Regions from separate parts of the Affinirhizobium helianthi genome, predicted to be linked through region 3. Evidence: riboswitches for the same ligand, from Rfam matches in the RefSeq annotation. Region 3 holds a riboswitch; each other region holds the start of a gene.
The links. A riboswitch is a leader RNA that binds a small molecule or an ion and turns the genes downstream of it on or off. The one in region 3 is predicted to bind thiamine pyrophosphate.
Positions count from the first base shown of each region.

Region 1: it holds a riboswitch for thiamine pyrophosphate, as region 3 does, so the genes downstream of both, thiB (thiamine ABC transporter substrate binding subunit) here and ACFSE1_RS05795 (ABC transporter permease) in region 3, are expected to answer to the same signal.
Region 2: it holds a riboswitch for thiamine pyrophosphate, as region 3 does, so the genes downstream of both, thiC (phosphomethylpyrimidine synthase ThiC) here and ACFSE1_RS05795 (ABC transporter permease) in region 3, are expected to answer to the same signal.

Region 1 covers NZ_JBHUEQ010000023.1:82,913-92,743, reverse strand. Annotated here, with positions in the region: gene ACFSE1_RS12585 (thiamine diphosphokinase) at 1-264, shown strand, start outside; gene ACFSE1_RS12580 (ABC-F family ATP-binding cassette domain-containing protein) at 270-2,087, shown strand; gene ACFSE1_RS12575 (response regulator) at 2,250-2,702, shown strand; TPP riboswitch at 2,743-2,851, shown strand; gene thiB (thiamine ABC transporter substrate binding subunit) at 2,895-3,905, shown strand; gene ACFSE1_RS12565 (thiamine/thiamine pyrophosphate ABC transporter permease ThiP) at 3,919-5,547, shown strand; gene ACFSE1_RS12560 (thiamine ABC transporter ATP-binding protein) at 5,540-6,175, shown strand; gene ACFSE1_RS12555 (M48 family metalloprotease) at 6,496-7,944, shown strand; gene ACFSE1_RS12550 (aromatic ring-hydroxylating dioxygenase subunit alpha) at 8,134-9,183, shown strand; gene ACFSE1_RS12545 (GntR family transcriptional regulator) at 9,189-9,831, shown strand, end outside.
Region 2 covers NZ_JBHUEQ010000023.1:133,124-142,954, reverse strand. Annotated here, with positions in the region: gene thiS (sulfur carrier protein ThiS) at 1-121, opposite strand, end outside; gene thiO (glycine oxidase ThiO) at 118-1,098, opposite strand; gene thiC (phosphomethylpyrimidine synthase ThiC) at 1,101-2,921, opposite strand; TPP riboswitch at 3,014-3,138, opposite strand; gene ACFSE1_RS12825 (MBL fold metallo-hydrolase) at 3,238-4,314, opposite strand; gene ffh (signal recognition particle protein) at 4,659-6,230, shown strand; gene ACFSE1_RS12815 (chorismate mutase) at 6,250-6,570, shown strand; gene rpsP (30S ribosomal protein S16) at 6,639-7,001, shown strand; gene rimM (ribosome maturation factor RimM) at 7,251-7,847, shown strand; gene trmD (tRNA (guanosine(37)-N1)-methyltransferase TrmD) at 7,854-8,558, shown strand; gene ACFSE1_RS12795 (sulfite exporter TauE/SafE family protein) at 8,540-9,286, opposite strand; gene rplS (50S ribosomal protein L19) at 9,596-9,831, shown strand, end outside.
Region 3 covers NZ_JBHUEQ010000006.1:145,904-155,734, reverse strand. Annotated here, with positions in the region: gene ACFSE1_RS05805 (ATP-binding protein) at 1-368, opposite strand, end outside; gene ACFSE1_RS05800 (metallophosphoesterase family protein) at 368-1,636, opposite strand; TPP riboswitch at 1,769-1,871, shown strand; gene ACFSE1_RS05795 (ABC transporter permease) at 1,987-2,772, shown strand; gene ACFSE1_RS05790 (ABC transporter substrate-binding protein) at 2,769-3,713, shown strand; gene ACFSE1_RS05785 (hydroxyethylthiazole kinase) at 3,710-4,456, shown strand; gene thiE (thiamine phosphate synthase) at 4,443-5,102, shown strand; gene thiD (bifunctional hydroxymethylpyrimidine kinase/phosphomethylpyrimidine kinase) at 5,102-5,902, shown strand; gene ACFSE1_RS05770 (TRAP transporter large permease) at 5,887-7,677, shown strand; gene ACFSE1_RS05765 (TRAP transporter substrate-binding protein) at 7,690-8,682, shown strand; gene recX (recombination regulator RecX) at 8,845-9,420, shown strand; gene ACFSE1_RS05755 (DNA translocase FtsK) at 9,607-9,831, shown strand, end outside.

The sequences.
Region 1 (9,831 bases), on a different contig from region 3:
TCCGGCGAAGAGGAGGCCTTTCCGCTTTGCGACGATGGCGGCATGGAGCTGGACCTGCCGAAAGGTGCGCTGTTTTCCGTGCTCGGGTTCACGGCGCTGGAAGGGCTGACCATCCGCAACGCCCGCTATCCGCTGAAGAACTTCAAATTGACCTTCGGCTCTTCGCGCACCATTTCCAACGTGGCGGAAGGCGTGATCTCCGTAACCCTGTCGAAAGGCCGCGCGCTTCTCCTGGCTCGCCCTTACGACCGCAGCGGAGCTTGATTCCCATGGCACCTCCTATTCTCAAGCTCGACGATATTCGCCTCAGCTTCGGGGGAACACCGCTGCTCGACGGCGCAAACCTGCAGGTGGAACCGGGTGACCGCATCTGCCTGGTCGGGCGCAACGGCTCGGGCAAGTCCACGCTGATGAAGATTGCGGCGGGTCTGGTCGAGGCGCAATCGGGCGAGGTGTTCCGTCATCCCTCCTCCACCATCCGCTATCTGGAACAGGCCCCGGATTTCAACGGCTTCACCACGGTACAGGCCTATTGCGAAGCGGGCCTTGGACCGGGCGACGACCCCTACCGCGTGACCTATCTGTTGAACCATCTCGGCCTGACGGGACAGGAAGATCCGAACCGGCTTTCCGGCGGTGAAGCGCGCCGCGCCGCCTTGGCGCGTGTGATGGCGCCTGAGCCAGACATCCTGATGCTGGACGAGCCGACCAACCATCTGGACCTGCCGACCATCGAATGGCTGGAAGGCGAGTTGCAGAAGAGCCGCAGCGCGCTGGTGCTGATCTCCCACGACCGGCGCTTCCTGGAAAAGGTTTCCACCGCCGTGGTGTGGCTGGATCGCGGGCTTTCCCGCCGCATGGACAAGGGCTTTGCCCATTTCGAAGCCTGGCGCGACGACGTGCTGGAAGCCGAAGAGATCGAGCAGCACAAGCTGGGCCGCCAGATCGAGCGTGAAGAACACTGGCTGCGCTATGGTGTCTCCGCCCGCCGCAAGCGCAATATGCGCCGCCTCGGCGAATTGCAGAATCTGCGCGCCGAATATCGCGGCCATCGCGGCCCGCAGGGCACGATTCAGGCATCGGTGAGCGAAGGCCGCGAAAGCGGCAAGCTGGTGATCGAGGCGGAAGCCATTACCAAGAGCTATGGCGAACGCCAGATCGTCGCGCCGTTTTCGCTGCGCGTTCATCGCGGCGATTGCATCGGCCTCGTGGGGCCGAACGGTGCGGGCAAGACGACGCTTCTGAAAATGCTGACCGGGCAGTTGGAGCCCGATTCCGGCACCATCAAGCTTGGCACCAATCTTGAAATCGCAACACTCGATCAAAAGCGCGAAGACCTGAACCCCGACGACACGCTGAGCCATTACCTGACCGACGGTCGCGGCGAAAACCTGCTGGTGAATGGCGAGCAGCGCCACGTGGCAGGCTATATGAAGGACTTCCTGTTCCAGCCGGAGCAGATGCGCACGCCAATCCGCAACCTTTCCGGTGGCGAGCGCGCCCGCCTGATCCTCGCACGGATCATGGCCCGGCCCTCCAACCTTCTGATCCTCGACGAACCGACCAACGATCTCGACATCGAGACGCTGGACCTGTTGCAGGAAATTGTGGCGGGCTATAACGGCACCGTCATTCTCGTCAGCCACGACCGCGACTTCCTCGACCGCACGGTGACCTCAACGATTGCGCCGGCGAACCCGGATGCGCCGGATGGCCGCTGGATCGAATATGCCGGTGGCTATACCGATATGATGGCGCAGCGCCGCGGTGCGCTGGAGGAAAAGAAGAAGGCAGAGCGCGAGAAGGCGAAAGCCGAAACCGCCTCCGCCCCGGCACAGCCCAAGAGCCAGGCAAAACTGTCCTACAAGCAGAAATTCGCGCTGGAGAACCTGCCAAAGGAGATGGAGAAGATCGAGAAGGACATTGCCGCCCGCGAGGCGAAAATGGCCGATCCGAACCTCTTCACCAAGGATGCCGCCGCCTTCAACCGGATTGCCGCCGAGCTGGAAGCCCTCCGCGCCAAGCTGACGGCCATGGAAGAGGAATGGCTGGAACTGGAAATGCTGCGCGAGCAACTTGAGGGCTGACACATCTCTTCTACATCCATAAGTAATTGTTGGAGTTAACTTTCCGTTAGCATTCAACAGCATCAACCAATACCGGAACAATTCCCAAATTGGCACGTTCGGGACTGTGATGGCAGGACATGAAGGTCCTGCCGGTCAGGTTTCAACCAAGGGGATGGTCCCATGTCGACTCAAGTCATGCGTCGTCGGCTGGAAGATGCAGCCATGAATCAAAGAGTTCTGATCGTAGAAGACGAATTTTTGATCGCTCTCGATATCGCCGAAACGGTGGAAGAGATGGGTCTGAAAGTCAGCGGCTTTGCCAGTGCGCGCGAGCATGCCTTGCGCCTTGCGCCCCTTGCCGACATTGCTTTCGTGGATGTCAATCTGTCGGATGGTGCCACCGGCCCCTCCATCGGCCGGGAGCTTGCCGAACGCTTTGGCATTACCGTCGTTTTCATGACTGCCAATCCCGAACAACTGGCAGGCCACGATGCCGCAACCCTGGGCGTGCTGACCAAGCCGGTCATGCCGCACATTTTGCAGGAAACCGTTGCCTATGCCGTTGCCAACCGCGCAGGTGGCCTTGCTGCCGTTCCTCGCCAGCTTCGGGCGCTTGCCGTCGCGAACCGCTGAACTGCCGCTTGCCAAGAACAACGGCTCTGAGTACATCTGCCTTGCTCTAACGGGGTGCCACATGAGTGGCTGAGAGGCTGGGGGAAGCCAGCCAACCCGCGGAACCTGATCCGGTTAAGACCGGCGGAGGGATTAGACGGCTTCCATCGACGCCCTATTCCCAAGTGACAGATATTTGGAGGCGTTGAAAAGATGAAATCCCTGAAGCTTTCTCTAGCCGCACTTTCCACCCTCGTTCTTTTCAGTCCGGCCGAGGCGCAAGACCAGAAGAGCCTGACGGTCTATACCTATGAGAGCTTCCTCTCCGACTGGGGACCGGGACCGAAGGTGAAGGCCGCCTTCGAGAAGACCTGCGGCTGCACCGTCAACTTCGTCGGCGTAGCGGATGGCGTGGCGCTTCTGACGCGCCTCAAGCTGGAGGGGCAATCCTCAAAGGCCGATGTCGCGCTGGGACTGGATACGAACCTCATCGAAGAAGCAAAACAGACAGGGCTTTTCGAAGAGCACGGCATTGATACGTCAGCGGCGAAAATTCCCGGCGGCTTCAAGGACAAAACCTTCGTGCCTTACGATTACGGCCACTTCGCCGTCGTCTACGATAGCGAAACCCTGAAGAACCCGCCGAAAAGCCTGAAGGAACTGGTGGAAGGCGATGCCTCCCAGAAGATCGTGATCGAAGATCCGCGCACCTCAACACCCGGTCTGGGTCTGCTGCTGTGGGTGAAATCCGTCTATGGCGACAAGGCCCCCGAGGCATGGTCGCAGCTGAAGAACCGGGTGCTGACCGTGACCCCCGGCTGGTCGGAAGCCTATGGCCTCTTTACCAAGGGCGAGGCGCCGATGGTTCTCTCCTACATCACCTCCCCGGCCTATCACATGGTGGAGGAAAAGACCGAGCGCTATAAGGCCGCGAAGTTCGAGGAAGGTCATTACATTCAGATCGAAGTGGCAGGTGCCCTGAAAGCCTCGCAGAACAAAGAGCTTGCGCGTGAGTTCCTGGCCTTTGCGCTTTCTCCCGAGTTCCAGACCATCATCCCCACGACGAACTGGATGATGCCGGCAGCTGCCACCAAAGATCCCCTGCCGGAGGCTTTCTCGAAACTGCCAGAGGTGGACAAGACCTTCCTGATGTCGCCGGATGAGGTGGCGAAGAACCGGCAGGCCTGGATCCGCGAATGGCTTGCCGCCATGAGCATGCAGTGAGGCGCATCGCAATATGCTGACCGGACGGCAGCAAAGGCTCGGCCTCGGCCTGGGGCTTTTCATTCTGGCCGGGATCTCGCTGGTCATCCTGCTTCCCGTTCTGACACTTCTCGGATCGGCAGCGCCTTCCAGCGGCCTGCTTTTCGATGCCTATACCATCGGCATTATACGCTTCACGCTGCTTCAGGCGGTGCTTTCAACCCTGCTATCCATTCTGCTGGGTCTGACGGTTGCCTTGGCGCTCGCCCGGCAGACGCGCTTTCCCGGCCGCATCTGGCTGATCCGCCTGATGGCGCTTCCGATGGGACTGCCGGTGCTGATCGGCGCGCTGGGACTGATCGGGATTTTCGGTCGGCAGGGACTGTTCAACCGCATGCTGGCCGGCCTCGGCGTGGGAGAGCCAATCAGCATTTACGGGTTGAGCGGCATTCTCCTTGCGCATGTTTTCTTCAACCTGCCGCTCGCGGCACGTCTGCTGCTGGCAACACTGGAGCGGCTGCCGCAGGAATACTGGCGTCTGAGCGCCAGCCTCGGCATGTCGAGCTGGAGCATTTTCCGGCTGATCGAGCTTCCCATTCTCATGCGCAGCATGGCAGGTGCCGCAGGGCTGATCTTCATGCTCTGTGCGACAAGTTTCACGCTGGTTCTGGTGCTGGGAGGCGGACCGGCGGCGACCACGCTGGAAGTGGCCATCTACCAATCGCTGCGTTTCGATTTCGATCCGCCTCGCGCCGTCGCCCTCTCCCTGCTGCAAATCGGCCTGACGGTGTTGATCCTCATCGCGCTCAGCCTGCTTCCGAAGGCAGAGGATGACCGGATCGGCGAAGGCCGCCGGCTGCGCCGTTTCGATGGAGAGGGTTCCGGCAAGAGAACATGGGATGGAGCGGTCATTCTGCTGGCGTCGCTGTTCCTGCTGCTGCCTCTCTCAGCCATCCTGATTCGTGGATTGAATGCCGACCTTGTGCGGCTTGCCGCCTCTGCCTCCTTCCACAAGGCTTTGGCAACGAGCCTTATCATCGCGCTGATGGCGGGGCTGATGTCTGTTTTCACAGCGCTTGCCATACTGCGTGCTCAAGCCACCATTCGCGCTACGGGCAGAAAGCGCTGGTCGCTGAAAACAATGAACCTGGCCCTCTCCAGCCTGTCCTCCCTCGTGCTGCTGGTGCCGCCCCTGGTGCTTGGAACCGGCTGGTTTCTTTTCGCCAGAGGGTTTGGCGAGGTGAACAGGCTTGCCCCTTTCATCATTGCCGTCATCAACATGCTGATGGCGCTTCCCTTTGTGATCCGCGTACTGGAACCGGCCTATCGCACCCATCTGGCCCAGACGGATCGTCTCAGCGCAAGCCTTGGGCTTTTCGGCCTTACGAAGCTGCGCATCGTCGATTGGCCGGTTCTGCGAAAGCCGCTCCTCATGGCGCTTTCCTTCGCCATGGCACTATCGCTCGGGGATCTGGGCGCCGTCGCGCTGTTCAGTTCGCAGGATCTCCTCACACTGCCCTGGCTTGTTTATAGCAGCATGGGAAGCTATCGCACGAACGATGCGGATGGACTGGCTTTGCTTCTGGGCCTTATCTGCCTTGGTCTGACAATGCTGGGCACACTGAATTCCGGAGAACGGGCACGTGACGAGAACCATGGTTGAGCTGCGCGCCGTTCAGCTTCGGCTCGGCGACAGGCACTTCGCCTTCGATTGCCGCATCGAAACAGGCTCCATGACCGCAATCGTGGGTCCGTCCGGCGCGGGAAAATCGACACTTCTCAACCTCATCGCCGGGTTTGAAACGCCCTCTGAAGGGGCAGTTTTCATCGACGGTCAGGATGTGACAGCGCTTCATCCGGCAGAGCGCCCGATTTCCATCGTTTTTCAGGACAACAACCTTTTCGCGCATCTCGATGTGGAAACGAACATCGCGCTTGGGCTTCACCCTGCCCTCAAACTGACCGCGGCGGACCGGGAAAGGATCGCTGCCGCATTGACACGTGTGGGCCTTGCCAAACTTGGTCATCGCAAGCCCGGCACGCTATCCGGCGGCGAAAGACAGCGCGCCGCCTTTGCCCGCGCCCTTGTTCGCCGAAAGCCCGTTCTTCTGCTGGATGAGCCCTTTGCCTCACTGGATAGTGATCTTCGCCACAAAATGGCGGATTTGCTGAAGGATCTGCACCGTGAAACCGGGCAGACCATCATCCTTGTCAGCCACAATGCCGATGACCTTGAACAGTTGGGCGCCACTGTTTTGCAGGTGGATGGAGGGCAGATTCGAAACGATTGAGATGTGCGGACAATGTGGCCATCGGCTCCGCCACATTTTGGACGTTCATCAATGCAATGCCGCATTGCAGAATTTAGCGGAATGATGCTTGCTTGCACCAGCTATTCCTTTCTGGAACAGGTATGGTTCATGCAAGTGATCTGGCCATCCGCGATGAACGCAGGAGATCGCGGCCAACGTGGATGCCGCAGGATGCGCCGGATGGCGGGTTTGGAAGAATGATATTTCCGACTGGACGTGATCAGAGCGCCGGCACAGTGGCTGTCGGCACGGTGGACGGCATGAACCGCCCTGCGCGGCGCAGCGCACCCTTGCGCGCCATGTCGAGCCTGCTGGCCGCCGCCATTGTTCTGAGCGGCTGCCAATCCATCATCGACCAGACCTATACGACGGATCTCAAGCCTTCCAGCAATCCGCAAATTGTCGATACGGTGCAGAAGAACGATCCGCGCGCGGCCATGGGCGCCCGCGAGCATCCCCGCATCGTGGCAAGCTATGGCGGCGAATACCACGATGCCAAGACGGAGCGGCTGGTGGCCCGCATTGCCGGTGCCCTGACTGCCGTTTCAGAAAACCCGAACCAATCCTATCGCATCACAATTCTGAACTCTCCGGCCATCAACGCCTTTGCGCTGCCCGGCGGCTATCTCTACGTCACGCGCGGCCTGCTGGCACTCGCCAATGATGCTTCCGAGGTGGCCGCGGTTCTGAGCCACGAAATGGGTCACGTGACCGCCAATCACGGCATCGAACGCCAGAAGCGCGAGGAAGCGGAAGTGATAGCCAGCCGTGTGGTCGCGGAAGTTCTCTCCAGCGATCTGGCCGGAAAACAGGCCCTGGCCCGAGGAAAATTGCGGCTGGCCGCCTTTTCGCGCCAACAGGAATTGCAGGCCGACGTCATTGGCGTGCGTATGCTGGGCGAAGCCGGCTACGACCCCTATGCGGCGGCACGCTTCCTGGATTCCATGGCCGCCTATGCCCGCTTCTCTTCCGTTGACCCGGAAACCGACCAGAGCCTCGACTTCCTGTCCAGCCACCCGAACGCGCCGCAGCGCGTGGAACTGGCACGCCAGCACGCCCGCGCCTTCGGACAGGAAGGAACGGTTGGCGACCGGGGCCGCGACTATTATCTGACCGGCATTGACGGCCTGCTTTACGGCGACAGCCCGGAAGAAGGCTATGTGCGCGATCAGACCTTCCTGCATGGGGGCCTTGGCATTCGCTTCGATGTGCCGCCGGGCTTCCGCATCGACAACAAGGCGGAGGCTGTGCTGGCAACGGGGCCGGATGAAACCGCAATCCGCTTCGATGGCGTGGAAGCGCCGGAAAACCAGAGCCTGACCAATTATCTGACCAGCGGCTGGGTGGCCGGCTTGCTGCCCAACACGGTGCAGGACACAACCGTTAACGGCCTGCCCGCCGCCACTGCCAAGGCTTCGGCAGAGCGCTGGGATTTCGATGTGACGGTCGTGCGGATGGACAAGCGGATCTTCCGCTTCCTGACCGCCGTGCCTAAAGGCAACACGACGCTGCAGGCGACCGCGGAGACGCTTCGCAACAGCTTCCGCAAGATGACCCCGCAGGAAGCGGCAAGCCTGAAGCCGCTTCGCGTACGCGTCGTCACCGCACAGCCGGGAGACACGATCACCACGCTTTCCGCCCGCATGATGGGCACAGACCGTAAGCTCGACCTCTTCCGACTGATCAATGCATTGCCGACGGGCGCTGCCATCGTCCCCGGCCAGCGGGTGAAGATCATTTCCGAATAAGGCTGCAACCGGGACTTCGAACGGTGCGTCGCGCGAAGTTCGACGGCTTGCTTCCGACCGCCTTCATCCGCCTGTATACAGTGATTGCCGCAATGCGGCGAAAAACTCACAATTTTGAGCGCAGACACCATATCAATTGACAGAATGTATACATTAGGCCAATCTTTCTCATTAGGAGGAGGAATAACCATGCCCAAACCAACATTTCCGATGAATGCCTGGTATGCAGCTGCCTATGATGTGGAGCTGAAGCACGCGCTTCTGCCGCGTACCATCTGCAACAAGCCGGTTGTGCTATATCGCAAGAAGAACGGCTCGCCGGTGGCTCTTGCCGATGCCTGTTGGCACAGGCTGGTGCCACTGTCGCTTGGACGCCTGGAAGGCGATAATGTGATCTGCGGCTATCATGGCCTGGAATTCGACGAGACCGGCCGCTGCGTATACATGCCCTCGCAGGATACGATCAATCCTTCGGCTTGCGTGAAATCCTATCCGATTGCCGAAAAGCACCGCTTCATCTGGATCTGGCCCGGCGATCCGGCACTGGCAGATCCCGCCCTCATCCCGGACATGCACTGGAACCAGGACCCGGAATGGGCCGCCGATGGTAAGCTGATCGAGGTGAAGTGCGACTATCGCCTTGTCGTTGACAACCTGATGGACCTGACCCACGAAACCTTCGTCCATGGTTCCTCGATCGGCAACCGCGCCGTGGCGGAGGCTCCGTTTGAAGCAAGCCATTCCGACCGGTTCGCCTATATCACCCGCTGGATGGAAAACATCGATCCGCCACCCTTCTGGGCCAAGCAATATGGCCGTCCCGGCAAGGTGGACCGCTGGCAGATCATCCGTTTCGAAGCGCCCTGCACGGTCACCATCGATGTCGGTGTTGCGGAAGCCGGAACCGGCGCCAAGAATGGCGACCGCTCCAAGGGCGTCAATGGCTATGTGCTGAACACAATCACCCCCTCGACAGAAAAGACCTGTCTGTACTTCTGGGCATTCGCCCGCAATTACGACCTCGGCAATCAGGCCCGCACGCATGAACTGCGTGAAGGCGTGGCGGGTGTCTTCCGCGAGGACGAAGTGGTGCTGGAAGCGCAGCAACTGGCAATCGACGCCAATCCCGACCACAGGTTCTACAACCTCAACATCGATGCCGGTTCGATGTGGGCGCGCAAGCTCATCGACAGAATGATCGATGCGGAGATGCACCCGCACGCAGTGGCAGCGGAGTAAAGGCGGTGGGCATCGAAACCGAGCGCGAACCGAAGCAGCAAAGCGCCAAGGCGCTTCTGGCTCTGCGTGATCTCGTCCTTGCGGGCGAGATCGAGCCGGGGGAAAGACTGTCGGAAGTGGCTCTGGCGCAGCGTCTCAACGTATCGCGCACACCACTTCGCAGCGCCCTGCAGCGGCTTGAGCAGGAAGGACTGGTGGCACAGATACCATCAGGCGGCTATGCAGTCCGCTCCTTCAGCAAGCAGGAGGTTGTCGATGCCATCGAACTCCGCGGCGTTATGGAGGGCACAGCCGCAAGACTGGCGGCCGAACGCGGTGCGAGACCGACTGAGATGAGGGCGCTGGAAGAAGCCGTGCGTCAGCTCGATCTTGTGATGCAGGCCAACGCGCATGAGATCGATTTCGAACGCTACGAGATGCTGAACGGCGCGTTTCACCGTCAGCTCTGGAGCCTCTGCGGCAGCGAACTTCTGTCGCGGGAGATTGAGCGGATCACCAGCCTTCCCTTTGCCAGCCCCAATGCCTTCGTCAATACGCAGGCGGACGTTCCGGCCTTTCACCGGACGCTCATCATTGCACAGGGCCAGCACAAGGCCATCGTCTCGGCCATCGCGCTGCGGGAAGGGACGCGTGCCGAAGCAGTTGCGC
Region 2 (9,831 bases), on a different contig from region 3:
GGACCAGTTCGGCATTCACTGCCGTTGCCAGCCATTCGCCCTCATACTCCAGCGCCGCCAGCAGTTCACCAAGCGTTGCGATGGCAAGATCGTGGGTTTCGCCGTTGACGATGAGTTTCATGCGGTCAGCCTCCGCGCATTCATGGTGTGGTCCAACATATCTGCCGCCTGACGAGCAAGCGAAGGAGCCAGCAGAAAGCCGTGCCGGTAAAGCCCGGCAATGGCCAAGCCGTTCGGGGTTTGCAGAACACGCGGCATATTATCGGCAAAGGCGGGGCGAACACCTGCGCCAAGCTCCAAGATGCGGGCCTCGCCGAAAGCCGGATCCAGCGCATAGGCAGTGTTCAACAGTTCCATGACGGAACGGGCGCTTGCGGGCGCATCGTCATTGGCTTCAATCATGGTGGCGCCCAGCATGTAACGCCCCTCCCCCCGCGGCACGAGATAGACCGGGTGGCGCGGATGCAGCACGCGCACGGTTCGGCTGAGGTGAACATCCGGCGCATGGAGCATCAGCATTTCACCGCGAACGCCGCGCAGACCCTCAAGCGAACCAATGGCGGCAGCGCCCGTGCAATCGACAACATGATCAAAGCCATGTGCGGAGAGCGGATCATCTGCGTGAATGAAGCGGACACCTGAGGAAGCCAGTGTTTCGGCCAGCTTTGTGAGCGCCAGTCGCGGATCGAGATGCGCTTCGCCCGCAAAGAAAAGAGCTCGACGGAAGCGACCGGAAAGGGATGGTTCCAGAGCCGCGATGCCCGCCTCATCCAGCCATTCGAAACCGCTGGTGCGCCGGGCAAAGCGCTCCAGCTCGCCCCTATCACGACTGGGGGCAACCACCAGCGTGCCCTTGCGCTCCACGAGGCCGGGGACTGCCTGATCCCACCAATTGGCCGCCGACAGACCCATTTGCAGAACAGCCTCCGATGCCGATTCCCGCTCGCACCACGGGGCCAGCATTCCGCCTGCATAATGGGAGGCGCCGAGCCCTGCGGCGGATTTTCGCTCACGGATCGTGATGGCAAAGCCGCGACGGTGAAGCTCATGCGCCAGTGTGAGGCCGGCAACGCCGGCCCCCTTGATCAGGATGGACATGTTCACTCCTGAGCCGGCTCATGAAGCGGCATATAGAGATCGCCGCCCTCGCGGAACTTGGCCGCCATGGCTTCCAGCCCCTCCTTCTGCGCCTCGGCGCGGATATCGTGCGAAATGCGCATGGAGCAGAATTTCGGCCCGCACATGGAGCAGAAATGCGCCACCTTGTGCGCCTCCTTCGGCAGGGTTTCATCGTGATAGGAGCGCGCCGTTTCCGGATCGAGCGAGAGGTTGAACTGATCTTCCCAGCGGAACTCGAACCGCGCCCGCGACAGGGCATCATCGCGCACCTGTGCCGCCGGATGACCCTTGGCAAGATCTGCCGCATGGGCCGCGATCTTGTAGGTGATCACGCCGACCTTCACATCATCGCGATCCGGCAGGCCGAGATGCTCCTTCGGCGTGACATAGCAAAGCATGGCTGTGCCATACCAGCCGATCATGGCAGCACCGATGCCCGACGTGATGTGATCATAGCCGGGTGCAATATCCGTGGTGAGCGGCCCGAGCGTGTAGAACGGAGCCTCGCCGCAGGTCTTCAGCTGCTTGTCCATATTCTCCTTGATCTTGTGCATGGGAACATGGCCGGGGCCTTCGATCATGACCTGGCAATCCTTCGCCCAAGCAATCTTGGTGAGTTCGCCCAGCGTTTCGAGTTCGGCAAATTGCGCTGCATCATTGGCATCGGCAATGGAGCCGGGGCGAAGACCATCGCCCAGCGAGAAAGAGACATCGTAAGCGCGGCAGATATCGCAGATCTCTTCGAAGTGTTCGTAGAGGAAGCTTTCCTTGTGGTGGTGCAGACACCACTTGGCCATGATGGAGCCGCCGCGCGAGACAATGCCGGTGACACGATTGACCGTGAGCGGGATGTAATGAAGCCGGACACCCGCATGGATGGTGAAATAATCCACCCCCTGCTCCGCCTGCTCGATCAGCGTATCGCGGAAGACTTCCCAGGTGAGATCCTCGGCAATGCCGCCGACCTTTTCCAGCGCCTGATAGAGCGGCACCGTGCCAATCGGCACCGGGGCATTGCGGATGATCCAGTCACGAATGTTATGGATGTTGCGGCCCGTCGAGAGGTCCATCACCGTATCGGCACCCCAGCGGATGGCCCAGACCATTTTCTCCACCTCTTCCGCCATGGAGGAGGTGACGGCGGAATTGCCGATATTGGCGTTGATCTTGACCAGGAAATTGCGGCCGATCGCCATCGGCTCCAATTCCGGGTGGTTGATATTGGCCGGGATGATGGCACGCCCCAGCGCCACTTCCTGCCGCACGAATTCCGGCGTTACATAGTCGGGAATAGATGCGCCGAAGCTTTCGCCGTCGCGCTCCAGCTTCTCCTTCAGCGCCTTGCGTCCGAGGTTTTCGCGAATGGCGACAAATTCCATTTCCGGCGTGATGATGCCCGCCCGCGCATAGGCAAGCTGGGTGACCGCCTTGCCCGCAACGGCGCGGCGCGGCTGTGGCTGGACGGGGAAAGCCGGCGTCAGACGTTCACCGCTGGCAAAGCCGTTATCTTCCGGTTTCACATCGCGTCCAGCGTACAGTTCGGTGTCACCGCGCGCCGCTATCCAGCTTTCGCGCAGGCGCGGCAGGCCCTTCTCGATCTCGATGGCGACGGCAGGATCCGTATAGGGGCCGGAGGAATCGTAGACATTGACAGGCGGCTCGCCGGAGGTGGGGTGAAGCGCGATCTGGCGCAGGGGAACCCGGATATCGGGATGCAGTTCACCCTTCACATGGATCTTCGTCGAGGCCGGAAGCGGCCCTGTGGTGACATCAAGTCGTGGAAAATTGGGGGCAATGTTCATCGTGGAACTCCAAGGTTTTCAGGTTTGGAGATCCAGTCATGTCAGCCGGAAAGATGGATAGACGCCATTTGAGGGCAGCAAAGCCCGCAAAACCTCAAGCGCTCGCACCGTCCCTACGCCAGTATGAACTGGATCAGGTTCAACGGGTCACCGCGCTGCGTGATGTTTCACGCCCAGCGGAATCTCAGCCCCTTGCGGGACACCCCTGGTGAATGGGCGTGAGTGTGCGAGCCAAAATGATGGAAGTCAATGCCCGACTTGGCGAAGGCATAAACAACTTTAGATAGTCATTTTCGACTATAATGGATAAGTCGGCTTACGCATCCGGCACGTCGAACACTTCACCGGGCCGAAGGGCGCGAAACCGTTCCGGCTTCATCTGCGCAGCTTGAAGCGCATTGGAAAGCGCTGCCAGAGGCTCCTCGATGCCCTCATCCGTGAGCTTGACCGTGCCCCAGTGATGACCGATGGCATAAGAGGCCTTGGCCAGCTGCATCCCTGCCACCGCTTCCTCCGGGTTCTGGTGCTGTGCCTGCATGAACCAGCGCGGCTCGTAGGCACCAATGGGCAGGATGGCGAGGCGGAAATTGCCGTGCTTTGCAGCCGCGGCCTTGTAATTAATGCCCTGATGGAAGCCTGTATCGCCGATATGGTAGATCTTGCCCGCCAGCGTTTCGATGACGAAGGCACCCCAGAGCGCCATGCGGCGGTCATTCAGGCCGCGTGCCGACCAATGGTGGCAGGGCTCGCAATGAATGGTGACATTCTTGCCGATATAGTCCTTCGAGCCCCAATCCATGACCGTGATGCGCGGATCGTCCAGCTCCGGGCCGAAAATGGCATCATTGCCAAGCGGCGTGATAAAGCGGGGCCGATGCACCGCATGAATGCGCTTCAGCGTTTCAATATCCAGATGATCGTAATGGTTGTGGGTGACGATCACAATATCGATAGCCGGCAAATCTTCCAGCCGGATACCGGGCTGATTGACGCGCTTGGGCCCGACAAACGAGACGGGACTGGTGCGCTCCGACCAGACGGGGTCCGTCAGGATGTTCAGGCCCGCGACCTGGATGAGCATGGAGGCATGGCCGACCATAGTGACGACCAGTCTGTTTCCGCTGACGCGCTTTTCCGGCACCACAGGCGCAAAGGGGCTGGGATAGCTGGCGGGCCAATCCACGCTCTTGCCGTTGAAGCGCCATTTCAGCAGGCCCATGAACCCTTTCGGTTCCTCCCCACCCGGATTGAAGAAGCGCGTTCCATCGAAATGATCCGAAACCGGACCCGTGTAATAGCGGTTCGCAGCCATCGCTCTCCCTGCGAGCAATCCCCCGCCCAGAAGCGCAAGACCGCCAATCGCTGACAATTTGAGGAAATTCCGTCTCTTCATCTTCAATCTATAGGGTGTGCGTATAAAGCCTTCAAGCGTGATACGAAGACTTCGACGCACAGGATCACCAGCCATCAGGCCCTTGGGCAGGTCATCCATCCGGCGTGAAACGCTTGAAACCCTTGACTCACGCCCGCTTCTCCTGTTTAAGCGGCGCGATCTGCTGAAAGTCGAAGTACTTTAGCCGCCGACCGGGACCCGCAAAGGTATAAAGAGATCCCGGAGGTTAACACCCGACAGCGCGTTGCGCCCTCGGGTGCTTTTTGGCTATGCGTCTTGTTTTTCGGCAGTAGAGACCCGACGTTTCCGGTCTATCCCCGGTCAACGTCTAGAAGGATGAAACGATGTTCGAAAACCTCCAGGACCGTCTTGGCTCCATCTTGAGTGGACTGACCGGCCGTGGCGCGCTCTCCGAGGCCGATGTCTCGGCGGCCATGCGCGAGGTTCGCCGTGCGCTTCTGGAAGCGGACGTGGCGCTGGAAGTCGTTCGCTCCTTTACGGATCGCGTTCGTGAGAAAGCCGTTGGCGCTTCCGTTCTGAAATCGATCAAGCCCGGCCAGATGGTCGTGAAGATCGTTCATGACGAGCTCATCGAAATGCTGGGCTCCGAAGGCGTTTCCATCGATCTGAATGCGCCTGCCCCGGTCGTGATCATGATGGTCGGTTTGCAGGGCTCGGGCAAGACCACCACCACCGGCAAGATTGCCAAGCGCCTGACGGATCGCGACCGCAAGAAGGTGCTGATGGCATCGCTCGACACGCGCCGCCCCGCCGCGCAGGAGCAGTTGCGCCAGCTCGGCATTCAGACGGGTGTCGATACCCTGCCGATCATTGCCGGCCAGTCGCCCACCGATATTGCCTCTCGCGCCGTACAGGCGGCAAAGCTCGGCGGCCACGATGTCGTGATCCTCGATACGGCGGGCCGTACGCATATCGACGAGCCGCTGATGGCGGAAATGGCCGAGATCAAGGCCCGCTCCAAGCCACACGAAATTCTGCTGGTCGCGGATTCGCTGACTGGTCAGGACGCCGTCAATCTCGCCCGCAATTTCGATGAGCGCGTCGGCATTACCGGCCTCGTGCTGACCCGTATGGACGGCGATGGCCGTGGCGGTGCCGCCCTTTCCATGCGCGCCGTCACCGGCAAGCCGATCAAGCTGATCGGTATCGGCGAAAAGATGACGGAACTCGACGAGTTCCATCCGCGCCGGATCGCCGACCGTATTCTCGGCATGGGCGATATTGTTTCGCTGGTCGAGAAGGCCGCCGAGAACATTGACGCCGAAAAGGCGCGCGCCATGGCCGAGAAGATGGCCAAGGGCAAGTTCGACCTGAACGACCTGGCCGAGCAGCTTCGCCAGATGAAGGCCATGGGCGGCATGGGCGGCATCATGGGCATGATGCCGGGCATGGCTGGCATGAAGGACAAGCTGGCCGCTTCCGGCATGAACGACAAGGTATTCGACCGCCAGCTGGCGATCATCTCCTCGATGACCAAGGCCGAGCGCGCCAATCCCGATATCCTCAAGCACTCCCGCAAGAAGCGCATTGCCGCCGGTTCCGGCACGGATGCTGCCGAAATCAACAAGCTTCTGAAAATGCATCGCCAGATGGCCGACATGATGAAAGCCATGGGCGGCAAAGGCAAAGGCGGCATGATGAAGCAGTTGATGGGCGGCCTTGCCGGCAAGATGGGACTTGGTGGCCTGGGGGGCGGAATGCCGGACCTTTCCAGCATGGACCCGAAGCAGCTGGAAGCGCTGGCCAAGCAGGCGGAAGCCGCCGGTTTCAAGCCGGGCTCCATGCCTGGACTGCCGGGTGGCCTTCCCGGTGGTGGTTTGCCGGGTCTCGGCGGCGCAAAGCTTCCGGGTCTGGGCGGCATGCCCGGCCTGCCGGGCTTCCCGAAGAAGAAGTAAGGCTTAAAGGAACGCCAGCATGATCGATCCGAAAGTCAAGGACCAGTTGAGCCGCTACCGCCAGTCGATCGACAATATCGACGCGGCCCTGGTGCATATGCTGGCGGAACGCTTTCGTTGCACAAAGGAAGTGGGCGTTCTGAAAGCACATTACGATTTGCCGCCGGCCGACCCGTCGCGCGAGGAATACCAGATCGAGCGTTTGCGCCGTCTTGCAAAGGACGCGGAACTCGATCCGGATTTTGCGGAGAAGTTCCTGAATTTCATTATCAAGGAAGTGATCCGTCATCATGAAGCCATTGCCGCCGAACATGGCGGCGTAACCGAAAAGACCGCCTGACGGCGGCCTCAACACCATACAGCCCGTCGAAGAAGGCGGCCTGAACAGAAAAACCTAAGGAGTTTGAAATGTCCCTGAAGATCCGTCTCGCCCGTGGTGGTTCCAAGAAACGCCCTTACTACCACGTTGTTATTGCTGACGCCCGTTCGCCGCGCGATGGCCGTTTCATCGCCACTGTAGGCCACTGGAACCCGATGCTCGGCAAGGACAGCGACCAGCGCGTCGTTCTCGATGCTGACGCCATCAAGGCCTGGGTTGCCAAGGGTGCACAGCCGACAGACCGCGTTCTGCGCTTCATGGCAGAAGCTGGCCTTGCAGAGCGTGACGCTCGCAACAACCCGAACAAGGCAAAGCCGGGCAAGAAGGCTCAGGAGCGCGCTGCCGAGAAGGCTCAGAAGGCTGCAGAAGCCGCTGAAGCTGCTGCTGAATAATTCACCCTCGGGTGCAAAATGCCAATGAGCGGGTGGCGTGGCAACACGCCGCCCGCTTTGTTGTTTCAGCTTTCGGTTTTCATCGCGCGAAATCCGGGGTAGAGCGTTCAGCGAAACCTGATGCGTGTTGCAATCTTCGAGATTTTCTCCCCTTGAGATTGGCTCTGCACGCTTCAACCTTTTGTTTTGACGCATATCGTTTCCGCAAAACCGCTACACACTTTTGCGCGACATGCTCTGGGTGATGAGATGGCAAAACTGGAAAATCCCATTCTGATGGCGGTGATCGGCGCGGCGCAGGGCCTGCGCGGAGAAGTGCGCGTGCGTGCCTTTACCGAAGATCCGACCGCGATTGGCGATTATGGCAACCTGCACAGCGCGGACGGCCGGGTTTTCGAAATCCTCGAAATTCGCGAGGCGAAAAACGTCGTTATCGTGCGCTTCCGCGGCGTGAACGACCGCAATGCGGCAGAAGCGCTGAACGGTCTTGAACTGTTCATCGACCGCGACAACCTGCCGGACGACGAGCTGGAAGAGGACGAATTCTACTATGCCGATCTTGAGGGCCTTGAAGCAGTCGATGCCGAGGGCACAAGCTATGGCACGGTGAGCGGCGTTTTCGATTTTGGTGCCGGCGACCTTCTGGAGCTGAAAGGGCCTGGCCGCCGCCCGGCGCTCATTCCCTTTTCCGAAGCCGCCGTGCTGGAGATCGACCTGGAAAACGGCAGGCTTCTCATCGACCCGATGGCCGCAGGCTTGATCGATACGCCGGACACGGACCTGCCCCCGCCGGACGGCAAGCCGAAAGGCGACAAGCCGCAGAAAAAGAAGCCGAAGGAAGACTGATAGCCCATGTCGACGCCCTTCCTTGCGACGGTTCTGACGCTCTACCCGGAAATGTTTCCCGGCCATCTTGGCCACTCCCTCGCAGGCAAGGCGATGGAACGGCAGGACTGGGCGCTGGAGACCGTGCAGATCCGCGACTTTGCGACAGACAAGCACCGGACGGTAGACGATACCCCCGCAGGCGGCGGTGCGGGCATGGTGTTGAAGCCGGATGTGCTGGCACGCGCCATCGATTCCGTGGCCGATGATACGCGTCCGCGCCTGCTGATGAGCCCGCGAGGCAAGCCTTTGAGCCAGGAGCGTGTTCGCCAACTGGCGGAAGGCAAAGGGGTGGTGATTGTCTGCGGCCGTTTCGAGGGTGTTGACCAGCGCGTAATCGAGGCGCGCCAGCTGGAGGAAGTCTCCATCGGCGACTACATTCTCTCCGGCGGCGAACCTGCGGCCCTGACGCTGCTGGATGCCGTGGTTCGCATTCTGCCGGGCGTCATGGGCAATGCTCTATCCGGCACGCATGAAAGCTTCGAGACCGGCCTTCTGGAACATCCGCACTATACCCGCCCGCAGGATTTCGAGGGCCGGACAATCCCGGCCGTTCTGACCTCCGGCAATCACGCAGCCATCGAAAAATGGCGTCATGAGCAGGCGCTGGCGCTGACGAAGGAACGTCGCCCGGATCTGCTGGAAAAATCGCCTCAGCCCGTGACGAAGTAATAGATGGTCAGCGCGATGCCGACACAGATGACCAGCACGCGCATGACCGTTTGCGGCACGCGCCGGGCAAGCCAGACGCCCGCATAGCCACCGGCAGCAACCGCCGGGATCATGACCAGGGCCTGCGCCCAGCCGACCACGCCGCCACTGACAAAGACCACGATAGCAACGGCTGCAATGACCGTGGCCAGCAGGTTCTTCAGCGCATTCATGTGGTGATAGGAGCCGCCGGTGGTCAGCCCCAGCACCGCCAGCATCATGATGCCCATTCCAGCCCCGAAGAAGCCGCCATAAATGGAGGTGAGAAACTGGCCGATGAGCGAGGCAGGCGAGCTTGATGAACGCTCCTGCGAGGCTTTCGGCTTCAACAAAGGCCCTGCCGCGAAGATGGCCGTGGCCGCTGCCAGAAGCCAGGGCACCATGGCGCGGAAGGAGGGATTATCCAGCGCAAGCAGGATAAGCGCACCACCCAGCCCGCCCAACGCCGAAACAATGGTGAGAGCGACAGCGCTTCTCCAGCGCTTCAGAAGCTCGCCCTTATAGGCCAGGGTGGAGGTAATGTAGCCGGGAAACTGGACGATGGATGAGGTGGCATTGGCCGAAATCGGCGGCAAACCGGCGAGCGTGAGCGCACCGAAGGTGAGAAACGTGCCGCCACCGGCAATGGCATTCACCGCACCGGACAGGAAGCCCGAGACGAACAGCAGCAGAATGATCGATAATGTCACACCATGTCCTCCCCCATATGGAGCCCGATCCTCCCACCGATCAGGCTCTTCGCAGATAACCGCCGTTACCTGATGCCACAAGCGAAGATTAGGGCTTTCTGACAGTTGAATCTTCCGCGAGGCGGGGTGACAAGCGTGACAGTTTGGTGTAAAGGCCGACGCGGAAATGGGAGTTGCTCCCGTTGACCGCAACAAAGAATGACGAATCCGCTCCTGCCTGACGGTTTTCAGATGGCACGGTTCCAAGGTTTCATCCAAGGTTCCGACGCTTGAGCGCTCTGGTCGTTTCAGAAGAACCTAGAGGTTAACATGACCAACATCATCGCTCAGCTGGAAGCCGAACAGGCTGCCAAGATCGAAGCCAAGCGCAAGCTGCCTGAATTTTCTCCTGGCGACACGCTGCGCGTCAACGTTACCGTTCGCGAAGGTAACCGTACCCGCGTACAGGCCTACGAAGGCGTTTGCATCGCTCGTTCCGGCGGCGGCATCAACGAAAGCTTCACCGTTCGCAAGATCTCCTACGGCGAAGGCGTCGAGCGCGTATT
Region 3 (9,831 bases):
GCGCGATAGGATTCGCGGGTCAGCCCGCCCAGCGCCGAGGTGAGGAGCGCTTCCGGGAGGGGCTGCCCTGCCGGGTCGAGCAGTGAATTGCTCCGCTTCTTGACGCGGGTGAATTCCTGCTCGCGGCCGTCTATCTCCAGCCGTCCGCCAATCTGCATGGTGCTGTAGGCGTGCAGAAAGTCGTAAGGAGACTTGTCATGAATGCCGAACAGCAGGTCGAGATAGGCTGAGAATGCGGTGGACTTACCTGCCTCGTTCAAGCCATAGACGATATGCAGGTCAGGTGTCTCTGGCTGGCGTTCTCCGAAATCGAGAATGCGGTCGGTGAATTTGCCATAGCGAGTGAGGTCAAGGCGGCGCAGGCGCATCAGTCGTTCTCGCTCCGGGCTTCGGCCATTCGGGCGATCAGCTCTTCTCCACCCTCTGCAATCAGGTTTTCGAGGAATGTCTCGAATTCGGCATCGTCCTTGCCCGTTATCTGCCGTGCCTCTGGCGGCAGATCGTCCATCAGCGACTGAACCATTTCGCGTACCTGCTCGCGATAGCCAGCCGACGAGATCACCTGCTCGCGCATGATCTGGTTCAACTCCAGAATAGGGTCGCTACCGCTTGCTGGCTGGTCCGTGCTCGGTGAATGAATGTCCAGTTCGATCTTCTCAATCCAGGTCTTGCCGGTTCGTTCAGCCCTCTGCTCGGCTTCCGTGCGCAGCAAATCGAGGTCGCGCCGGATCGTCCAGGCAAGCGGGGTCGAGCCTTTCAGCCTGAGGCGAGCAACCAGATGGTCTGATCGGGTTGCCAAGCGCAGGTCCTGCAGGCTCCGTTCAATACGCTCGACAACCTCACGCCAGTCTGTCGAACCCGACAGGTCGACGCTGGCACGCTCGAACTGCGCGATGCTGGTCAGGCGTTCTTCCACCGTAACGCTGCCATCGTCATGAACCGTCACAAGGCTGATGCTCTTCTCGCCAGCCTCGTTGATATCGCGCCCTTGAGGCATTCCCGGCATGATGACCTTGCGCTGGCCCGCGTGCTCAGTGCGCTGGTGAATGTGCCCGAGCGCCCAGTAGTGAAATTCGGCGGCATGAAGATCGGCAGCCGAGCATGGCGCATACTGATCGTGGCCGGGGGCGCCCGCCAGGCTCGTATGCATGATGCCGATGTTGACGGCGCCCGGCACTGCTGGCTTGTATTTGGGCAGAAGGCTTTCTGGCGCATGCGGCTTTGCGAAACTCAACCCATGAATCGCGATCGTCTGCGCGAGATGCTTGAACTCGACGGCCTCTGCCCGCCCGGTGAACACCTTCACCGAGGGCGGCAGCACAAGCTCCTGTGTAATGCGCGAAAGCGCATCGTGATTGCCGCGAATCTTGAAGACCTTGATATTGGGCTCATGCAGACGCTGCATTTGCGTCGCCAGAAAACGCGCCGTCTTCATCGATGTCTGGTCGCCGTCATAAAGATCGCCAGCGATGATGAGTGCATCGACTCGCTCTTCCAGGCACAGATCCACAATGCGGATCAGCGCCTGGCGCGTGGCATCGCCAATCAATGCGGCAAGCTCGGGGTTTCGCAGCGAGAGCGAGCGAAGCGGCGAATCGAGATGTAAATCTGCGGTGTGAACGAACCTGAAGGCCATGTCCTGATCTAGTCGGCTTCGACGCTGGGTTCAATGTCATTCTATCTGACTGCACAACCTGCAGTCATTCGTATCCCTGAAGGCGAAACCTACCGTGTGCGTTGACATGTCGGCCTGCTTGCCGTTAGGTGCAGCTATTCCGAGGGGAGCACCAGACGGTGCTGAGATGGCGGTGAGCCGGACCCTTGAACCTGATCCGGGTCATACCGGCGTAGGAACGGAAAATCGCCATGCCAGCGCTGCTTCGCTTCATCGCCTGACCCGAATCCAAATTGGGCAGGAGTTTGCGTAGCGATGGCGCGTCCATCCACCATTGTCGACCACTTCCGGCTGATCGGTATGGCTATGCCATGACCCTTCGGCAGGCAGCGCTTTCCCTGACTGTTCTCCTGGTCTTCTGGCAGGCGATTGCGACATTGGTTGCGCCGCCCCGCTATCTGCTGCCTGCGCCATCCGCTGTGCTTGAGGTTTTTTGGCACCAGCCGGGTTTTCTGGTTCAACACACACTGTTGACTGGCTGCGAAATTCTGTTGGGCCTGCTTGCCGGATCGGCGCTGGGGGCAGTAACGGCGCTCGGCGTTGCGGCTTTTCCCAGAACAGGGCTGATGCTCTGGCCGCTGGTTCTGGTATTGCAGGCTTTCCCGGTCTTCGTGCTCGCGCCCTTGCTAGTGATCTGGTTCGGCTTTGGCATGGCGTCCAAGGTGGCGATGACGATCATCATCATTTTCTTCCCCGTCGCCTCCGCCTTTCACGATGGCCTGCGCCGAACGGATCGGGCCATGCTGGATGCGGCGGCCCTGACGCAGGCAAGCCATTGGCAAACATTGTGGCATCTACGAGTGCCCCTCGCTCTGCCCGCCCTCATCTCCGGCTTGCGCATCGCCGCGCCGCTCGCTCCACTGGGCGCGGTTGTCGGCGAATGGGTTGGGGCCTCCGGCGGTCTTGGCTTTGTGATGATGCAGGCCAATGCGCGGCTTCAAACCGATGTCATGTTCGCCGCGATGGCCATCCTCGCTCTTTTCACCGTGCTGCTCCGCTTGGTCACGGACCGGCTGACAGCCAATCTCGTCCCTTGGGCGCGCGAGGATGTCTCTCCTCTCCGCGCAGCAACGCTCCCATCAGGAAAGCTTCCATGAAAGCCAGATTCCTCGCCCTGCTCAGTGCGATCTTTTTTCTGTTCAACTCCGGCAGCTCTCTGGCTGCCGACAGGCTGAACGTGTTGCTGGAATGGTTCGTCAATCCCGACCACGCGCCATTGGTCGTGGCCCAACAGAAGGGATATTTCAGTGAGGCGGGCCTTGAGGTAACCCTCATTCCGCCATCCGACCCCTCTGCAGTTCCGCGGCTTGTGGCAACGGGACAGGCGGATGTGGGCATTCATTATCAGCCCAATCTCTATCTGGATCATGCCGCGGGGCTTCAGCTTGTCCGCTTCGGGACGCTGGTGGAGACGCCGCTGAACACTGTCACGGTTCTGGCGGATGGTCCCATCAAGAGCCTCAAGGATCTGAAGGGAAAGAAGATCGGCTTCTCGGTCTCCGGTTTCGAGGATGCCATGTTGAAGCGCATGCTGGAAAGGGAAGGCATTTCCCTTTCAGATGTCGAGCTGGTGAATGTGAATTTCTCGCTTTCACCATCGCTGATCGCCGGGAAAGTCGATGCAACGATCGGCGGTTTCCGCAATTTCGAAATGACCCAACTGCGCCTCGAAGGCCAGGAAGGCCGGGCCTTTTTCCCGGAAGAGCACGGTGTGCCGATCTATGATGAACTGGTTTTCGTGACCCGCAAGGATCTGGTTTCCGATTCTCGCCTGCCGCGCTTTCTTCGTGCCGTGGAAAAGGCATCGGTCTATCTCACCAATCATCCGGAAGAGGCGCTGCAGCTTTTCCTGAAAGCCTATCCGGACCTCGATAACGAACTGAACCGCAAGGCATTCACCGATACATTGCCGCGCTTTGCCAAGCGGCCCGCCGCGCTTGATACCGCGCGTTACCAACGCTTCGGAAGTTTCATGGCAGACAGCGGCCTTGTCGCGAAGGCGCCTGAGGTCAGCGAACTGGCTGTGGAGCTGAAATGACCGTGAGCAGATCCTTGCCGACCTCTCATCATGCGGCAGATCTTCTGGCGAAGGTCCGCGCCCGGCGCCCTCGTGTTCACTGCCTGATGAATACGGTGGTTCAGAAGTTCACGGCCGATGGTATCACCGTGGTAGGTGGCATTCCTTCCATGACCTCATCGCGCGATGAAATCGCCGATTTCGTGGCCAAGGCGGATGCTCTGACAATCAATCTCGGTACATTGGATGCGGAACGCCGTGCCGTCATCCGCATTGCTGTTGAAATTGCCAATGCCGCCGCAAAGCCATGGATCGTTGATCCCGTTCATTGCGATTATTCGCGCGGGCGCCTGGAATTCGCTCGGGAGCTGATCGCGCTCGGCCCGACCATCGTTCGTGGCAATGCAGCGGAGATGGCGCTGATAACAGATACGCGCGCGAGCTTGCGAATTCAGACGGGGCCGGTGGATTTGCTCTCGGATGGGCAACGCGCTGTCAGCATCCAGAATGGGCATGGCTGGATGGCACAGGTCACCGGAACGGGCTGCCTTTCTGGCGGCGTCATCGCGGCCTTCATGGCTGTGGAGAAAGATGCGCTTCTGGCCGCAGCCTCTGCCTTGGCGGTGACGGGTTGCTCCGCCGAAATGGCAGCGCAAGAGGCGAAGGGGCCGGGAAGTTTCGAGCCCGCCTTTCTCGATGCCCTGGCGAATATCACGACGGAAAACATTCGGGAGAGGGCGAGGATCAGTCATGAGAGTTGTTGATTATCGGCTGAACGCCATTGTGGATGCGTCGCTGCTGGATGTTGCGCCACTGGCCGAACTGGCTGCCTGCGCGGCGCGCACCGGTGCCACCCTCATTCAGTATCGGGATAAGACAGCATCGACCCGGCTGATGGTTGAACGGGCAGTGTCGATTGGCCGAGCGATTGCCGGGACAGGTGTGCCTTTCGTGATCAATGACCGGGTCGATGTTGCGCTTGCTGCGAATGCTGATGGCGTGCATCTGGGTGCGGAGGATATGGAGCCTGAAACGGCGAGGCATATTCTCGGTGCCGACGCCATCATCGGCGTGACAGTCAAGTCATTGCCTGATGCCGACAGGGCAGGCCGGGCGCCCGTCAACTATGCCTGCATTGGTGGCGTCTTTGAAACCTTGTCGAAGGTCAATCCTGATCCACCCGTTGGGATCGAGGGCTTCCGCGCTTTGCGTCGCCGCATTTACCAGCTGAATCCCCGGCTGCCCGTCGGTGCCATTGCTGGCATTACCGAGGACAGGATCAACAATGTCATTGCGTCGGGTGCGGATGGCGTTGCCGCGATTTCCGCTCTCTTTCGGATGCCGGATGCCGCCGCTGCCGTATCCGCCTTTCGCAAGCGTATCGATGAAAGCCTGAGGGAGAGTGTGTGATGACAGCGATTGCACTCACTGTGGCTGGTTCCGATAGCGGAGGCGGCGCGGGCATTCAGGCCGACCTGAAGACGTTCTCTGCGCTCGGCGTTTATGGCGCAAGCGTCATCACGGCTGTAACAGCGCAAAACACCCGCGGCGTCATAGCCGTTGAGGATATTTCAGCGGCAGTCATCGCGGCGCAGATGCAGGCAGTCTTCTCTGATCTGAAGGTAAATGCCCTGAAGATCGGCATGGTTTCGCGCATCGAGACGATCAAGACAATCGCCGACGAGCTATCGGCCTTCGGTGGTCCGATCGTGGTGGACCCGGTCATGGTTGCGACATCCGGAGACCGACTGCTGCGGGAGGATGCCATAGACGCTCTCAAGACAAGTCTGCTTCCGAAGGCTCATGTTGTGACGCCCAATCTGCCGGAAGCCGCCTTGCTGACTGGTCTTCCCATTGCCGGATCTGCCGAAGATATGCGGGAACAGGCACAGCGGATACTGGCGCTTGGTCCGCAGGCTGTCCTGATCAAGGGCGGTCATGGCGACACCACCGACAGTGTCGATTACCTTGTGACGTCCGATAACGTGCTTGTGCTTAGCGCGCAGAGGATCGCGACCAGGAATGATCATGGTACTGGCTGTACTCTGGCTGCGGCCATCACGGCAGGTCTGGCACAAGGCTTGACGCTGGTTGAGGCGGCAACAAAAGCGAAAACCTATCTGCACCAGGCACTGAACGCCGGTCGCAGTTTACAGGTCGGTGAGGGCCGGGGGCCTGTACATCACTTCCATCAATGGTGGCCCGCTTGATTGAACGCTTCAGGACGGGTGTGGAACAGGCCGTTGGAGCAGTGCTGGCCGCGTTGCTGGGGCTTCTGCTCTGTCTTGTTCTCGCCAATGTCGTAGCGCGATATGTGTTTCATGCGGGCTTCATCGGTCAGGAGGAGCTGGGCATATGGCTGCATCTTGCGCTGATATCGCTCAGCCTGCCGCTCGCTTTTCGCGGGCCTCTGGCGATGCGTTTCGATGTTTTGAACCGGCTCTTGCCGGAGCAGGCGCGGTTGTGCGCCGAAGTCTTAGCTGACGGCATTTCCACAATCGCAGCGCTGGTGCTGTTGAGCGGTGCGGTTGGCACGATTGCATCCATCGGCGGCATGTCTCCGACGCTTGGCCTGCCGGAGTGGATCCGTTTTGCGTTTGTCGCGGTCGGTGCGATTCTTCTGCTCCTCATGCTGATCCTTGATCGCCTGGCGGAGAAGAAGCACCTGCGGCTTGCTGTTTCCCTGATCCTCGCATCATTTTTCTATTGGGGCAGTCGGTCTGTGCAGTTCGAAACCGAATGGTCGCCAAGCATCTATATGGCAGTGCTGGCCGGGGTCGGGCTTCTCTCCGGGGCGCCACTAGCGCATGCCTTTCTGGCTGCAGCCTGTCTTGCTATGTCGTTCAGGAGCAGCCTGACGGAGCCGGCGCTTGTTTCTTCAACCGTCAACGGCATGTCTCGCTTTCTGTTGCTTGCCATACCCTTCTTCCTTCTCGCCGGATCCCTGTTGACCCTGTCGGGTGCGGCGGAGCGGCTGGTGACATTTGCGGCTTCGCTTGTCGGGCACCGTCGCGGCGGCTTGGCACAGACTGTTCTTCTGACCAGTGTGATCTTTTCAGGCGCATCCGGTTCTTCTGTCGCAAATGCGGCCTTCGGGGCATCAACCTTTCAGCCGCAACTGGTGAGAAACGGATATCCACCTGCTCAGGCGGGCGCGATCATCGCCGCATCCTCGGTGCTGGATAATGTCATTCCGCCATCCATCGCCTTCCTGCTACTGGCTGCAGCAACCAATATTTCTGTCGGGTCTTTGCTGGCGGGTGGTTTCGTCGCGGGTGCCTTGATGGCGCTTTGCCTTGCCGTGGCCATTCGGCTTTCGGTGAAAGGCGGTGCATCCCGTAAGGTGGCGTCGGTACGGGAGCGGTGGAGAGCAGCACATGCCGCGATCCCGGCCTTTGGCCTGGGGATCATCGTCGTGTTCGGCATCCGCTTTGGTATTGTCACCCCAACGGAAGCAGCAGCGCTTGCTGCTGGCTTCACGTTCCTGCTCGCACTTGCTGGAAAACGGCGAGGGGCGGAGATTTTCTCCAGCCTTCGCCAATCCGCGCTCGAAGCGGGAGCCATTGGCATTTTGATTGGGTCGGCGGCCCCTTTTGCCTTCCTCCTGGCTGTCGATGGTGTCTCTGAGCAGCTGACTGGGCTTGTCCATGCCTTCGGAAGCAGCCCCTGGACTGTGCTGCTGGTGGCGAACCTGATCCTGCTGGTCGCGGGGCTGATCCTGGATATTGGTGCCGCTATTCTCTTGCTTGGCCCCATTCTCCTTCCTGCCGCTGCGGCGGCTGGCATTGACCCAATCCACTTTGGCGTCATCCTGGTGGTCAACCTGATGATCCACGGACTAACACCGCCACTTGGCATTCTGATCTATGTGGTCTCCGGGGTGACCGCCATCCCGCCTGCTGATTTGTTTCGCGCTGCTCTGCCCTATCTGGCGGCGCTTCTTGTCGCCCTTGTGCTGCTGTGTGCAGGAACGCTTTTGTTCTGAAAGGTGAAGTTCATGATCTCTGCCAATCGCCGTGCCTTCCTGAAGGTAGCCGCTGGCGCATCGCTTGCACTGCCCTCCCTGCTCGGTTCTGCCCATGCCCGTGCCACACAGGTAACGGTTGCCTCTCTGCTGGGCGAGGATAAGCCCGAAACAAAAATCTGGCGGCACATTCAGGAGCAGGTTGAGGCACAACTGCCGGGTCGTTTCCGGTTCAACATTGTTACGAACGGTGCTCTGGGCGGTGAAAAGCAGGTGGCTGAAGCCAGCCGATTGGGGGCTGTGCAGGCGAGCCTCTCCACCGTTTCGGCACTTTCGGGCTGGGTGCCGGAACTGCAGCTGCTTGATCTGCCGTTTCTGTTTCGAGATGCTGAACATCTGCGCCGTGTTGTGAGCGGTGATACAGGTATAAGCTTGCAGGAGAAGCTGCGGGTGCAGAGTTTCGTTGCTTCCGGTTTCATCGATTACGGTGCGCGCCATCTGCTGACGAAGGAGCCAGTCACAACGCCGCAAGACATTCGGGGCAAGCGAATTCGCGTCATTCAAAGCCCTCTACACACCAAGCTTTGGAGCGCTTATGGTGCGGCCCCTGTGGGTATTCCGATCACCGAAACATATAACGCCCTTTCTACAGGCGTTGCCGATGCGATGGATCTGACCAAATCGGCCTATACGGGTTTCAAGCTCTACGAGGTCGTTCCCTGCATGACCGAGACGGCCCATATTCGTGCCTCTGGCGTCGTCTATTTTTCAGCTCTTTTCTGGAACAGTCTGGGCGAGGAAGAGCGGGGTGTCCTATCGGCAGCGGCGCAATCCGGCGCACGCTACTTCAATCAGTTGGTCCACGAGGATGAAGTCCGCTCTGTGGAAGTGGCCCGGCAGAACGGCGGGCAGCTCCTGCAACCTCTGGACATGGATACCTGGCGAGAAGGCGCAACATCTGTTTGGCAGGATTTTGCAGCAATCGTTGGCGGAATGGACAAGATTCACGCCGTCGTTGAGGCGTAAGGCTTGAACCCTCCTGCCGGTGCTTTTGCATCGCGTTTGGAAAGCGCATAAGCTTCAAGCGAAACCGTGTGCTGCGGTTTTGCAAAACGAACGGTGTCAAAACATGGGCTTAAAGCGTGACGAGCGAATTTGCAAACTCGCGAAACGCATTGGCAAATCGCAATGGCAGAAGATACTGAGTTTTCCGAAACCAACGGGGATGCATCGGCGGTGCCGACGGCTCGGATGTTGGCATGGGCGAAGAATTCTGCTGCCTACAGGCTGTCAAAGCGCATGATGACAGAAAAACAACTGGCGGAGGCCATCAGCCGCAAGGCGCGTCAGAAGTTCGAGGACATCACCGATGAGCAGGTGACGGCGCTCGTGCGTACGGCCGTGCAATTCGGTTATGATGTGAAAGCATTGGACGATACAACCTACGCCCAGGTTCGTACCCGCTCATCTCAACGTGTCGGCAAGTCCAGGAAGGCCATCCGCCAGACACTGGTTCAGAAGGGCGTGGCGAGAGAGATTGCCGATGAGGCGGTCAGCGACGCGGACGACCTGCGGGCAGCGGTCATCTACGCGCGGCGGCGTGCCTTCGGTCCGTTCCGCAAGGTTGGCGTGGATGAAAGGCAGAAGGCAAAGGAGCTGTCTGCCTTTGCGCGTCAGGGCTTTTCCTATGAAATCGGCAACCGCATTTTTGCGATGGATCGCGATGAGGCAGATGAGCTGCTTCTGGATGGCCCGATGTTCTGATCGATCGATCTGGTACCCGCAGGAAGATTTATTTCTGCTTTTTATTACAGATATTTAGTGTGATTTTCCTTGAATTTTAAGGGCTTTTTCTGGCGCTTTCGGTGCGAGCGGAAATGCCTCTCTAAAGGAGCCATTAACCTTTATTTTTTATTACATGCAGGTGCCATTTTGTATGCGGTCGGTATCATGCAGTTTAATAGAACCAACTATTCCAATCCCTCCCAGGACGAAGCATCGCCGGATCAGGATCCGCGCGAGCAGTTCTCGCGGGAAGCGCCGATGACGCCAGCCGTGGATCCCAACCAGGTTAATGTTGCGCAGGCGCCTTGGCAGGCGGCCTTTAGACTGGCGCCCAATGTGCGCTTTACCCGCACACCAGAAAGCGCATTGGCAAAGCCGAAGCTGCGCGCC